DNA from 3 places in the Kitasatospora sp. NPDC008050 genome. Region 2 is predicted to be linked to each of the others. Evidence: riboswitches for the same ligand, from Rfam matches in the RefSeq annotation. Region 2 holds a riboswitch; each other region holds the start of a gene.
The links. A riboswitch is a leader RNA that binds a small molecule or an ion and turns the genes downstream of it on or off. The one in region 2 is predicted to bind cobalamin.
Positions count from the first base shown of each region.

Region 1: another riboswitch for cobalamin. It lies ahead of ACFZB9_RS06165 (ribonucleoside-diphosphate reductase subunit alpha); the one in region 2 lies ahead of ACFZB9_RS16120 (HoxN/HupN/NixA family nickel/cobalt transporter).
Region 3: another riboswitch for cobalamin. It lies ahead of ACFZB9_RS15205 (cobalamin biosynthesis protein); the one in region 2 lies ahead of ACFZB9_RS16120 (HoxN/HupN/NixA family nickel/cobalt transporter).

Region 1 is NZ_JBIBIJ010000002.1:608,755-612,017, reverse strand. Features, by position in the region: gene ACFZB9_RS06170 (cellulase family glycosylhydrolase) at 1-572, opposite strand, end outside; cobalamin riboswitch at 742-871, shown strand; gene ACFZB9_RS06165 (ribonucleoside-diphosphate reductase subunit alpha) at 1,130-3,263, shown strand, end outside.
Region 2 is NZ_JBIBIJ010000007.1:88,442-91,704, reverse strand. Features, by position in the region: gene ACFZB9_RS16130 (HoxN/HupN/NixA family nickel/cobalt transporter) at 1-369, shown strand, start outside; gene tsaD (tRNA (adenosine(37)-N6)-threonylcarbamoyltransferase complex transferase subunit TsaD) at 369-1,487, shown strand; cobalamin riboswitch at 1,534-1,749, shown strand; gene ACFZB9_RS16120 (HoxN/HupN/NixA family nickel/cobalt transporter) at 1,807-2,955, shown strand; partial or broken gene ACFZB9_RS16115 (cellulase family glycosylhydrolase) at 3,045-3,263, shown strand, end outside.
Region 3 is NZ_JBIBIJ010000006.1:304,827-308,089, reverse strand. Features, by position in the region: gene ACFZB9_RS15215 (hypothetical protein) at 1-7, shown strand, start outside; gene ACFZB9_RS15210 (transcriptional regulator) at 54-779, opposite strand; cobalamin riboswitch at 940-1,140, shown strand; gene ACFZB9_RS15205 (cobalamin biosynthesis protein) at 1,174-2,151, shown strand; gene ACFZB9_RS15200 (cobyric acid synthase) at 2,148-3,263, shown strand, end outside.

The DNA of each region.
Region 1 (3,263 bases), on a different contig from region 2:
TCGTTCCAGACCTCCCAGGTGTGCATGCCCTGCGGCGCGTAGCGCTTGGCGGCGTCCGCGGCGAAGGCCGCGAACAGGGCCGGGTCGGCCGGCGGGCAGGCGTCGTCCGAGGCGCAACTGGTCTTGCGGGCCCACTTCGGGGCATAGCCGATGGTGGGCAGCACCTCCAGGCCCCGGGCCTGGGCGGCCTTGAACACCCGGTCGAAGCGCTGCCACTCGTAGGTCTTCGAACTGTCCGGCTGGATATCGTTCCAGGACAGGTCGACCCGGACCCACTTGGCCCCCGAGTTCACCGCGTCCCCCAGGCCGGTCGCCAGGTCCTGGTCGTTCTTCCAGGTCAGTGTGTCCCCGTAGGCGATGCCGATGCGCAGCGGCTTGCGCGGATCGGCGGCCTTGCTGGGCGCGGCCGGGCTACTGGGCGCGGCGGGCGCGGCCGGGCTCCGGCCGGCGGCGGAAGTGGTGGTGGGCGAAGCAGTGGTGGTGGTACCGGCCAGGACGGTCGCGACCGCCGAGACGATGAACGCCACCAGCGCCACCAGCAGGCGCTGTCTTCTCCCCGTGAGCTCCAGCATGCCCCTTAGGGTAGGCCAGCGATCTGAGCGCCGGTCAGCGCGGGGCGGGTCAGTGGGGGTACCGGACGACACGCCCGAGGCCACGAACGGCCCTTTTCCGCCTCGGCCGGTACAAGGCCCGGCACTGCGCGCGACACTACATATGGGGCTGCTCACCACGCCCGCCACAAGATGTATGCTCACTCTCGCTGTCGACGCAGGGGAACCCGGTGCGAGTCCGGGACTGCCCCGCAACGGTGAGCGGCCGTACCCACGGGTGCCCGCGAGTCCGGTTACCTGCCGACGGTGTGCCACCAGGCTTCCCCGCAGACGCCTTCATGCACAGCTGTACCGTCCGGCCTCGCGGGCAGGCCAGGGTGGATGACGCGCGCCGGAAAGTTTCGGCGTGCTGTTCTGCCCTGCCGCGCGCGGGCCACGGACTCCGCCAGTCCGCCGCCGCCACAGGAGAGAGCGCCTTGACCGTCGTTGACTCAGTTACCCTGCCCTCACAGGGTGCTTCCCCCAGCCTCCGGCCGGGCGGTGCCCCCAACGACACCCAGAGCGACCCCGGGACGGCGCTGCTTCGGCTGCTCACCGACCGGAGCACCGACCTCCCCCAGGTGGACCCCGGCCACGTCGCCGCCGCCGCGCTGCGCGGCCGCCACGCCGGTTCGGACTTCGCCGAACTGCGCGGGCTGGCCGTGGACGCCGCCGCCTCGATGATCGCCGAGGACCCCCAGTACTCGAAGCTGGCCGCCCGCCTGCTCGCCCAGGAGATCGCCGACGAGGCGACCGGCCAGGGCGCCCTGTCCTTCGCCGCCTCGATCGCGGTGGGCCACACCGAGGGCCTGATCGGCGACACCACCGCCGCCTTCGTGGCCAAGCACTCCGAGGCCCTGGACGCGCTGATCGACACCCGCGGCGACGACCGGTTCGAGTACTTCGGCCTGCGCACCGTGCAGTCCCGCTACCTGCTGCGCCACCCGATCACCCGCAAGGTCATCGAGACCCCGCAGCACTTCCTGCTCCGCGTCGCCTGCGGCCTGGCGGTCGGCGACGACGAGCAGTCGGTGCGCGAGGTGGCCGAGCTCTACGCCCTGATGAGCGCGCTCTCCTACCTGCCCTCCTCGCCGACCCTGTTCAACTCCGGCACCCGGCACCCGCAGATGTCCAGCTGCTACCTGCTGGACTCGCCGCTGGACAACCTGGACTCGATCTACTCCCGGTACGCGCAGATCGCCCGGCTCTCCAAGCACGCCGGCGGCATCGGCCTGTCCTACTCCCGGATCCGCTCGCGCGGCAGCCTGATCCGCGGCACCAACGGCAAGTCCAACGGCATCGTGCCGTTCCTGCGCACGCTGGACTCCTCGGTCGCCGCCGTCAACCAGGGCGGCCGCCGCAAGGGCGCGGCCTGCGTCTACCTGGAGACCTGGCACGCGGACATCGAGGAGTTCCTCGAACTGCGGGACAACACCGGCGAGGAGGCCCGCCGCACCCACAACCTCAACCTGGCGCACTGGATCCCGGACGAGTTCATGCGCCGGGTCAACGCCAACGCCGACTGGTCGCTCTTCTCCCCCGCCGACGTCCCCGAGCTGGTCGACCTGTGGGGCGCCGAGTTCGACGAGGCGTACCTGAAGGCCGAGGCCCAGGGCAAGGCCGTGCGGACCATCCCGGCCCAGACCCTGTACGCCCGGATGATGCGCACCCTGGCGCAGACCGGCAACGGCTGGATGACCTTCAAGGACGCCTCCAACCGGGCCGCCAACCAGACCGCGCTGCCCGGCCGCACGGTGCACTCCTCCAACCTGTGCACCGAGATCCTGGAGGTCACCGACGACTCCGAGACCGCGGTCTGCAACCTGGGCTCGGTCAACCTCGGTGCCCACGTGGCCGACGGCGCCACCGCCGCCGACCTGCTGGACGCGATGGACTGGGCGCGCCTGGACGCCACCGTGCGCACCGCGGTGACCTTCCTGGACCGCGTGGTGGACATCAACTTCTACCCGACCACCGAGGCCGGCGCCTCCAACTCCCGCTGGCGCCCGGTGGGCCTGGGCGTGATGGGCCTGCAGGACGTCTTCTTCAAGCTGCAGCTGGACTTCGACTCCGCCGAGGCCAAGCAGCTGTCCACGCTGATCGCCGAGCGCATCATGCTCACCGCCTACGAGCGCTCCAGCGAGCTGGCCGAGCAGTTCGGGCAGCACCCGGCCTACGCCGAGACCCGCGCCGCCCGCGGCGAGCTGCACATCGACCACTTCGCCACCGAGCCGCACTGGCAGGACCGCTGGGCCGCGCTGCGCGCCAGGATCGCCGCCACCGGCCTGCGCAACTCGCTGCTGCTGGCGATCGCCCCGACCGCGACCATCGCCTCGATCGCCGGCGTGTACGAGTGCATCGAGCCGCAGGTCTCCAACCTCTTCAAGCGCGAGACCCTCTCCGGCGAGTTCCTCCAGGTCAACCCGTACCTGGTCCGCGAGCTCAAGGAGCTGGGCGTCTGGGACCAGCAGACCCGCGACGCGCTGCGCGACGCCAACGGCTCGGTGCAGGACCTGGGCTGGCTGCCCACCGAGCTGCGCTCGCGCTACCGCACCGCCTGGGAGCTGCCGCAGCGCGCGCTGATCGACCTGGCCGCCGCCCGGCAGCCCTACATCGACCAGAGCCAGTCGCTGAACCTCTTCATGGCCGCGCCGACCATCGGCAAGCTCAGCT
Region 2 (3,263 bases):
CTGTTCGCGGCCGGCATGTCGCTGCTGGACACCATCGACGGCTCGTTCATGAACTTCGCCTACGGCTGGGCGTTCTCCAAGCCGGTGCGCAAGGTCTACTACAACCTGACCATCACCGGTCTGTCGGTGGCCGTCGCGCTGATCATCGGCACCGTGGAGCTGCTCGGCCTGCTCGCCGACCAGCTCGACCTGCACGGCGCGTTCTGGGACTGGGTCAGCGGGATCGACATCAACCTGCTCGGCTTCCTGATCGTCGGGCTCTTCTTCGTCGTCTGGATCGGCGCGATGGTGGTCTGGAAGGTGGGGCGGATCGAGCAGAAGTGGTCGGCCAACGTGCCCGCCACCGCGCCGGCGGCGGAGGAAGCCTGATGCCCGCCTCGCCGATGCCCGTCTCGCCGATGCCCGTCTCGCCGATGCCCGCCTCGCCCGTGGTGCTGGGGATCGAGTCCTCCTGCGACGAGACCGGCGCCGGCCTGGTGCGCGACGGCGTGCTGCTCGGACAGGCGGTGGCCTCCAGCATGGACGAGCACGCCCGGTTCGGCGGCGTGGTGCCGGAGATCGCCGCCCGGGCCCACGTCCAGGCGATCGCCCCGGTGGTGCGCGAGGCGCTGGGCCGGGCGGGGCTGGGCCTGGGTGACATCGGCGCGGTCGCCGTCACCACCGGGCCCGGGCTGGCCGGGGCGCTGCAGGTCGGCGTGGCGGCGGCCAAGGGGTACGCCTTCTCGCTGGGCGTGCCGCTGTACGGGGTGCACCACCTGGCCGGGCACGTGGCCGCCGCGACGCTGGACGGCGGGCCGCTGCCCGACCCCTGCGTGGTGCTGATCGTCTCCGGCGGCCACACCTCGCTGCTGCTGGTGCGCGACCTGGCCAGGGACCCGATCGTGCACCTCGGCGACACCCTGGACGACGCGGCCGGCGAGTGCTTCGACAAGGTGGCCCGGATCCTGGGCCTGCCCTACCCGGGCGGCCCGGCCATCGACCGCGCGGCCGAGGCGGGCGACCGGTCCGCCGTCCGGTTCCCGCGCCCGCTCAGCGGCCGGGCGGACCCGCCCTACGCCTTCTCCTTCTCCGGTCTCAAGACCGCCGCCGCCCGCTGGGTGGAGGCGCAGCGGGCGGGCCGGACCGAGCCGCGGGTCGCCGACGCCGCCGCCGCGCTGCAGGAGGCGATCGCCGACACGCTGACCCGCAAGGCGGTGCGCGCCTGCCGCGACCACGGGATCGACACCCTGGTGCTGGTCGGCGGAGTGGCCGCCAACTCGCGGGTCCGCGCGCTGGCCGAGCGGCGCTGCGCGGCGGCGGGCATCACCCTGCGGGTGCCGCCGGTGGGCCTGTGCACGGACAACGGCGCGATGGTCGCGGCCGTCGGTGACCTGCTGGTCCGCGCCGGGGCCGCACCCGCCCCCGCGGACCTCTCCATCGACCCGTCGGCCCCGCTGGAGTTCGCGCGGCTGACCCCGGTGCTCGGGCAGCCGCAGCCCGTGGGGTGAGTTCCGTCGCAGCCGGATGGGCTTGTCGACATGGCGACCGAGCCCCTACGGTGTTGACCGCCGTGGTGTTCGGGAAGACCGGTGACGGACCCTCAACAGGGGTCCCAGACCGGAGCGGCCCTCGCCACTGTGATCGGGAAGTGTCCGCGTCGCGCCCGTCTGTGACGGGCCGCCACCGGATGCCGAAAGGCGTCCGGGAAGGCGAGCCGCGGACACGTTCGACCCGTCAGCCAGGAGACCGGCCACGGCACCTTACGAGAACTGTCCACGAGGTGCTGGAGAGGCGTTCCTTGCTATGAGCCTGCCCGAAAACTCCGCCATGCCGGCGACTCCCGTCATACCCGCGCCGGCCGGCGCGCCGACCGGCGCACCAAGCGCCGCGACGGCCCCGGCGGGCACCACTCCCCCGCGCTGGCAGCGCGCCGACACGATCCGCACCGCCGGGCTGCTGGCGGTCATCGTGGCCATGCACGTGGTGGGCTTCACGGTCCTGCTGGGCATGGTCGCCCCGCACCACTACCGGATCGGCGACCAGGTCTTCGGCCTGGGCCTGGGCATCACCGCCTACACCCTCGGCATGCGGCACGCCTTCGACGCCGACCACATCGCCGCCATCGACAACACCACCCGCAAGCTGATGGCCGACGGCCAGCGCCCGGTCTCGGTCGGCTTCTGGTTCGCCATCGGCCACTCCAGCATCGTGATGGGGCTGGCCGCGCTGATCGCGACGGGTGCCAAGATCGCGGGCACCCTGGTGGACGACAAGTCCAACACCCGGATGACGCTGGGCGTCATCGGCACCAGCGTCTCCGGCGGCTTCCTCTACCTGATCGCCGCCCTCAACCTGGTCGCGCTCTTCGGCATCTACCGGGTCTTCAAGGCGATGCGGGCGGGCCAGTTCGACGAGCACGAGCTGGAGAAGCACCTGGCCAACCGCGGTTTCATGAACCGGATCCTGGGCCGGCTGACCAACTCCATCACCCGCCCCTGGCAGATGTACCCGATCGGGGTCCTGTTCGGCCTCGGCTTCGACACCGCCACCGAGGTGACGCTGATGGTGATGGCCGGCTCCGGCGCCGCCGCGGGGCTGCCCTGGTACGCGATCCTGCTGCTGCCGCTGCTCTTCGCCGCCGGCATGAGCCTGTTCGACACGCTCGACGGCACGTTCATGAACTTCGCCTACCACTGGGCGTTCTCCAACCCGGTCCGCAAGGTGTACTACAACCTCACCATCACCGGACTGTCCATCGCGGTGGCCTTCTTCATCGGCACCATCGAGCTGGTCGGCGTGCTGCACGACAAGCTGGACCTGACCGACCCGGTCAGCAACTGGATCTCCGGCATCGACCTCAACAACGTCGGCTACGTGATCGTCGGCCTCTTCGTGGTGGTCTGGGCCTGCGCGCTGGGGTACTGGAGGTTCGCCGGGGTGGAGAAGCGCTGGGGCGCGGCCCCGGCCGCTGACTGAGCCTCAGGGCCTGGGTGTACGGTCGACCGGACGGCCCCGGGTGACCTCGGGTGACCGAGGAGCCAGGCGGGGGCCGGGCGGGAGGAACGATGCGGCAGCCGGGATTTCGACGGCCGGGTCCGCGGTGGACGGTGGCGGCCGTCCTGCTGTTGGCGCTGCTGCTGGCCGGCTGCGGCGGCGCCTCCCGCCCCCGGCCGACGCCGCCCACCCCGCCCGCGCCTCCCGCACCGAGCCGCCCGGTCACCGGGATCGCCTACGGTGACCGGCTGGTCTGGATGTCGGACGCCAACCTGACCGCCTCGCTCGAC
Region 3 (3,263 bases), on a different contig from region 2:
CGTGTGACCGCGCGAGGGACCGGCGGCAGTGCGCGCCGGCCCCTCGCGGCGGGTCAGACCGGGATCCCCCCGGTGTCCTGGCCGGCCAGCAGCGCCCAGAACCGTTCGAGCCGCGGCACCGCCGGCTCCCCCGTCACCGGGCCCGGCGCACCGGGCGCCGGGGCGCCCCAGGAGCCGGTGCCCCAGTGCGAGGCCACCTGGTACTCGCCCGGCAGCGCGGCCAGCACCGCGGCCAGGCTCGGCCGCGGCACCGGTACCAGCGCCGCCACCGCCGGCAGCTGGGCCTGCCAGCGCCCCTGGACGCACTGGTGCAGCCGCTGGTCGAGCTCCTCGCCCGCACCGCACACCCGCAGCACCAGGTCGCGCAGGGTCAGGCCGAGCGCCTCGGCCAGTGCGGCGCTCTGCTCCGGGCTCCCGGCCCAACGCCCGGTCAGCTCGGCGGTGGCGTAGCCGTCCGGGCCCATCCCGATCCGGGCGGCGGTCTGCTCCGCGGTCAGCTCCCTGGCCACCCGGAAGTCGCGCAGCGAGGCGGGCGGCCGGCCCATCAGTTCGGCCGCCGGGCACCACAGGGCCCGGGCCAGCGCGATGAACTCCCGCTCGCTGGGGCGCAGCTCGCCGCTCTCCCAGGCGGTCAGGTGGGTCGCCAGCAGACGCACGCCGTGGGCGGACATCGCGCCCACCACCTGTTCGGGCGTCAGGCCTAGGCTCTCCCGGTGGGCGCGGGCGGCCCGCGGGGAGAACGGGACCGGGGTGGGGGCCGGCGGCCGGCTTCTTCGCATGCGCCGACGCTAGGGTCAAGGCCGCGGCGCACCCAGCCGCTGAACGCACGAAGCCGCTCGGCGGCCCGCCGACCGCCGTTGGACGATCGGCCAGCGCTCCACCGGATCGGCCCGGCGCCCCCGTGGTGTGACCGACTCGGCCGGTGACCTGGTTGACTCCCGCTTCGCGCGCGTGATGGGATCCTTGGGCCAATCGGAGGCATGGAGAGGAAGCCGGTGCGAATCCGGCGCGGTCCCGCCACTGTCACCGGGGAGCACGCCCGACGAACGGTCACGGCGGCCCGCCACAGGGCCGTTGGAAGGCCCGGGCGTGCGTCACCACCCGGGAGCCAGGAGACTCTCACCTCCGCTTCGTCGATCCAGGGCGCGGACCCTGAGTGAGGACACGCAACAGATGGCGGGGGTCTCCCACCGCGCGCTGCCGTACGCCCTCGGCGCCCTGACCGGCTACGCCGCCGACGCCCGGTTCGGCGACCCGCGACGCGGCCACCCGGTGGCCGCCTTCGGCCGCGCGGCCACCCGACTGGAACGCGCGCTCTGGCGCGACCACCGCGGGGCGGGGGCGCTGCACACCGCGCTCTGCGTCACCGCGGTGGCGGCGGGCGCCGCGGGCGCACAGCGGCTGGCCACCCGGCGCCGGGCGGGCTCGTCCTGGACCGCCGCCGCGCTGACGGCCGCCGCCACCTGGACGGTGCTCGGCGGCAGTTCGCTCACCCGCGAGGCCCGCACCATCGGCGCCGCGCTGACCGCCGGTGATCTGGCGGCCGCCCGCCGGCGCCTGCCGCACCTGTGCGGGCGCGATCCGAGCGCGCTGGACGAGCGGCAGCTGGCCCGCGCCGTGGTCGAGTCGGTGGCCGAGAACACCGCCGACGCCGTGGTCAACGCCCTGGTCTGGGGCGCACTCGCGGGCACCCCCGGGCTGCTCGCCTTCCGTGCCGTCAACACGCTGGACGCGATGGTGGGTCACAAGTCCGCGCGCTACCGCCGGTTCGGCTGGGCCGCGGCCCGGCTGGACGACGTGGCCGGCTGGCCCGGCGCCCGGCTGACCGCGCTGCTCACGGTGGCCGCGGCCGAGCGCCGCGACACCGCCTGGCGCGTCTGGCGGCGCGACGGCGGCGCGCACCCGAGCCCGAACGCCGGGCAGGCCGAGTCGGCCTTCGCGGGCGCGCTGGGCGTACGCCTGGGCGGCACCCTGCACTACGGCGCCGAGGTGGAGCACCGCCCGGTGCTCGGCGCCGAACTGCGCCCGGTCGCGGTGGCGGACATCGAGCGGGCCTGCCGGCTCTCGCGCCGGGTCGGGCTGCTGGCACTGGGGACCACGGTGGCGCTGCGCCTGGCCGTGCTGACCCGTACACGTAAGGGGCGGATATGAGCAACGCACTGCTGGTGGCCGGCACCACCTCGGATGCCGGCAAGAGCGTGGTGACCGCCGGGATCTGCCGCTGGCTGGTGCGCCAGGGCGTCAAGGTGGCCCCGTTCAAGGCGCAGAACATGTCGCTCAACTCGATGGTCACCCTGGACGGCGCCGAGATCGGCCGGGCCCAGGTGATGCAGGCCCAGGCCGCGCGGGTCGAGCCGGAGGCGGCGATGAACCCCGTGCTGCTCAAGCCGGGCGCCGACGGGCGCAGCCAGGTGGTGCTGCTCGGCCGCCCGGTCGGCGAGGTCGGCGCGCTCGACTACCGGGACCGCAAGCCCTACCTGCTCCAGCGCTCGCTGGAGTGCCTGGCCGACCTGCGCCGCCGCTTCGACGTGGTGATCTGCGAGGGCGCGGGCTCGCCCGCCGAGATCAACCTGCGCGCCGGCGACATCGCCAACATGGGCCTGGCCAGGGCCGCCGGGCTGCCGGTGGTGGTGGTCGGGGACATCGACCGCGGCGGGGTCTTCGCCGCGATGTTCGGCACCCTGGCGCTGCTCTGTGCCGAGGACCAGCGGCTGGTGGCGGGCTGGCTGGTGAACAAGTTCCGTGGCGACGCCCGGCTGCTGAAACCCGGCCTGGACATGCTGCACGAGCTGACCGGCCGTCCGGTGCTCGGCACCCTGCCGATGCTGCCGGGCCTGTGGCTGGACGCCGAGGACTCGCTGGACCTGTCCACCGCGGTGGCGCACGCCGAGGCGGTGGGCCCGTACGGCGCGGACGTGCTGCGGGTGGCCGTGCCGCGCTTCCCCCGGCTGTCCAACTTCACCGACCTGGACGCGCTGGCCCAGGAGCCCGGGGTGCTGGTGCGGTGGGCCACCCGCCCCGAGGAGCTGGCCGACGCCGACCTCGTGGTGCTGCCCGGCACCCGGGCCACCGTCGCCGACCTCGCCTGGCTGCGCGAGCGCGGCCTGGAACGGCCGCTGCGCGAGCGGGCCGCCGCCGGGCGCCCGGTGCTCGGGATCTGCGGCGGCTACCAGATGCTCGGGCGGCGGATCACCGACCTCGTGGAGTCCGGCGCGGGGCAGGTGGACGGTCTCGGACTGCTGCCGACCGCGGTCGAGTTCGGG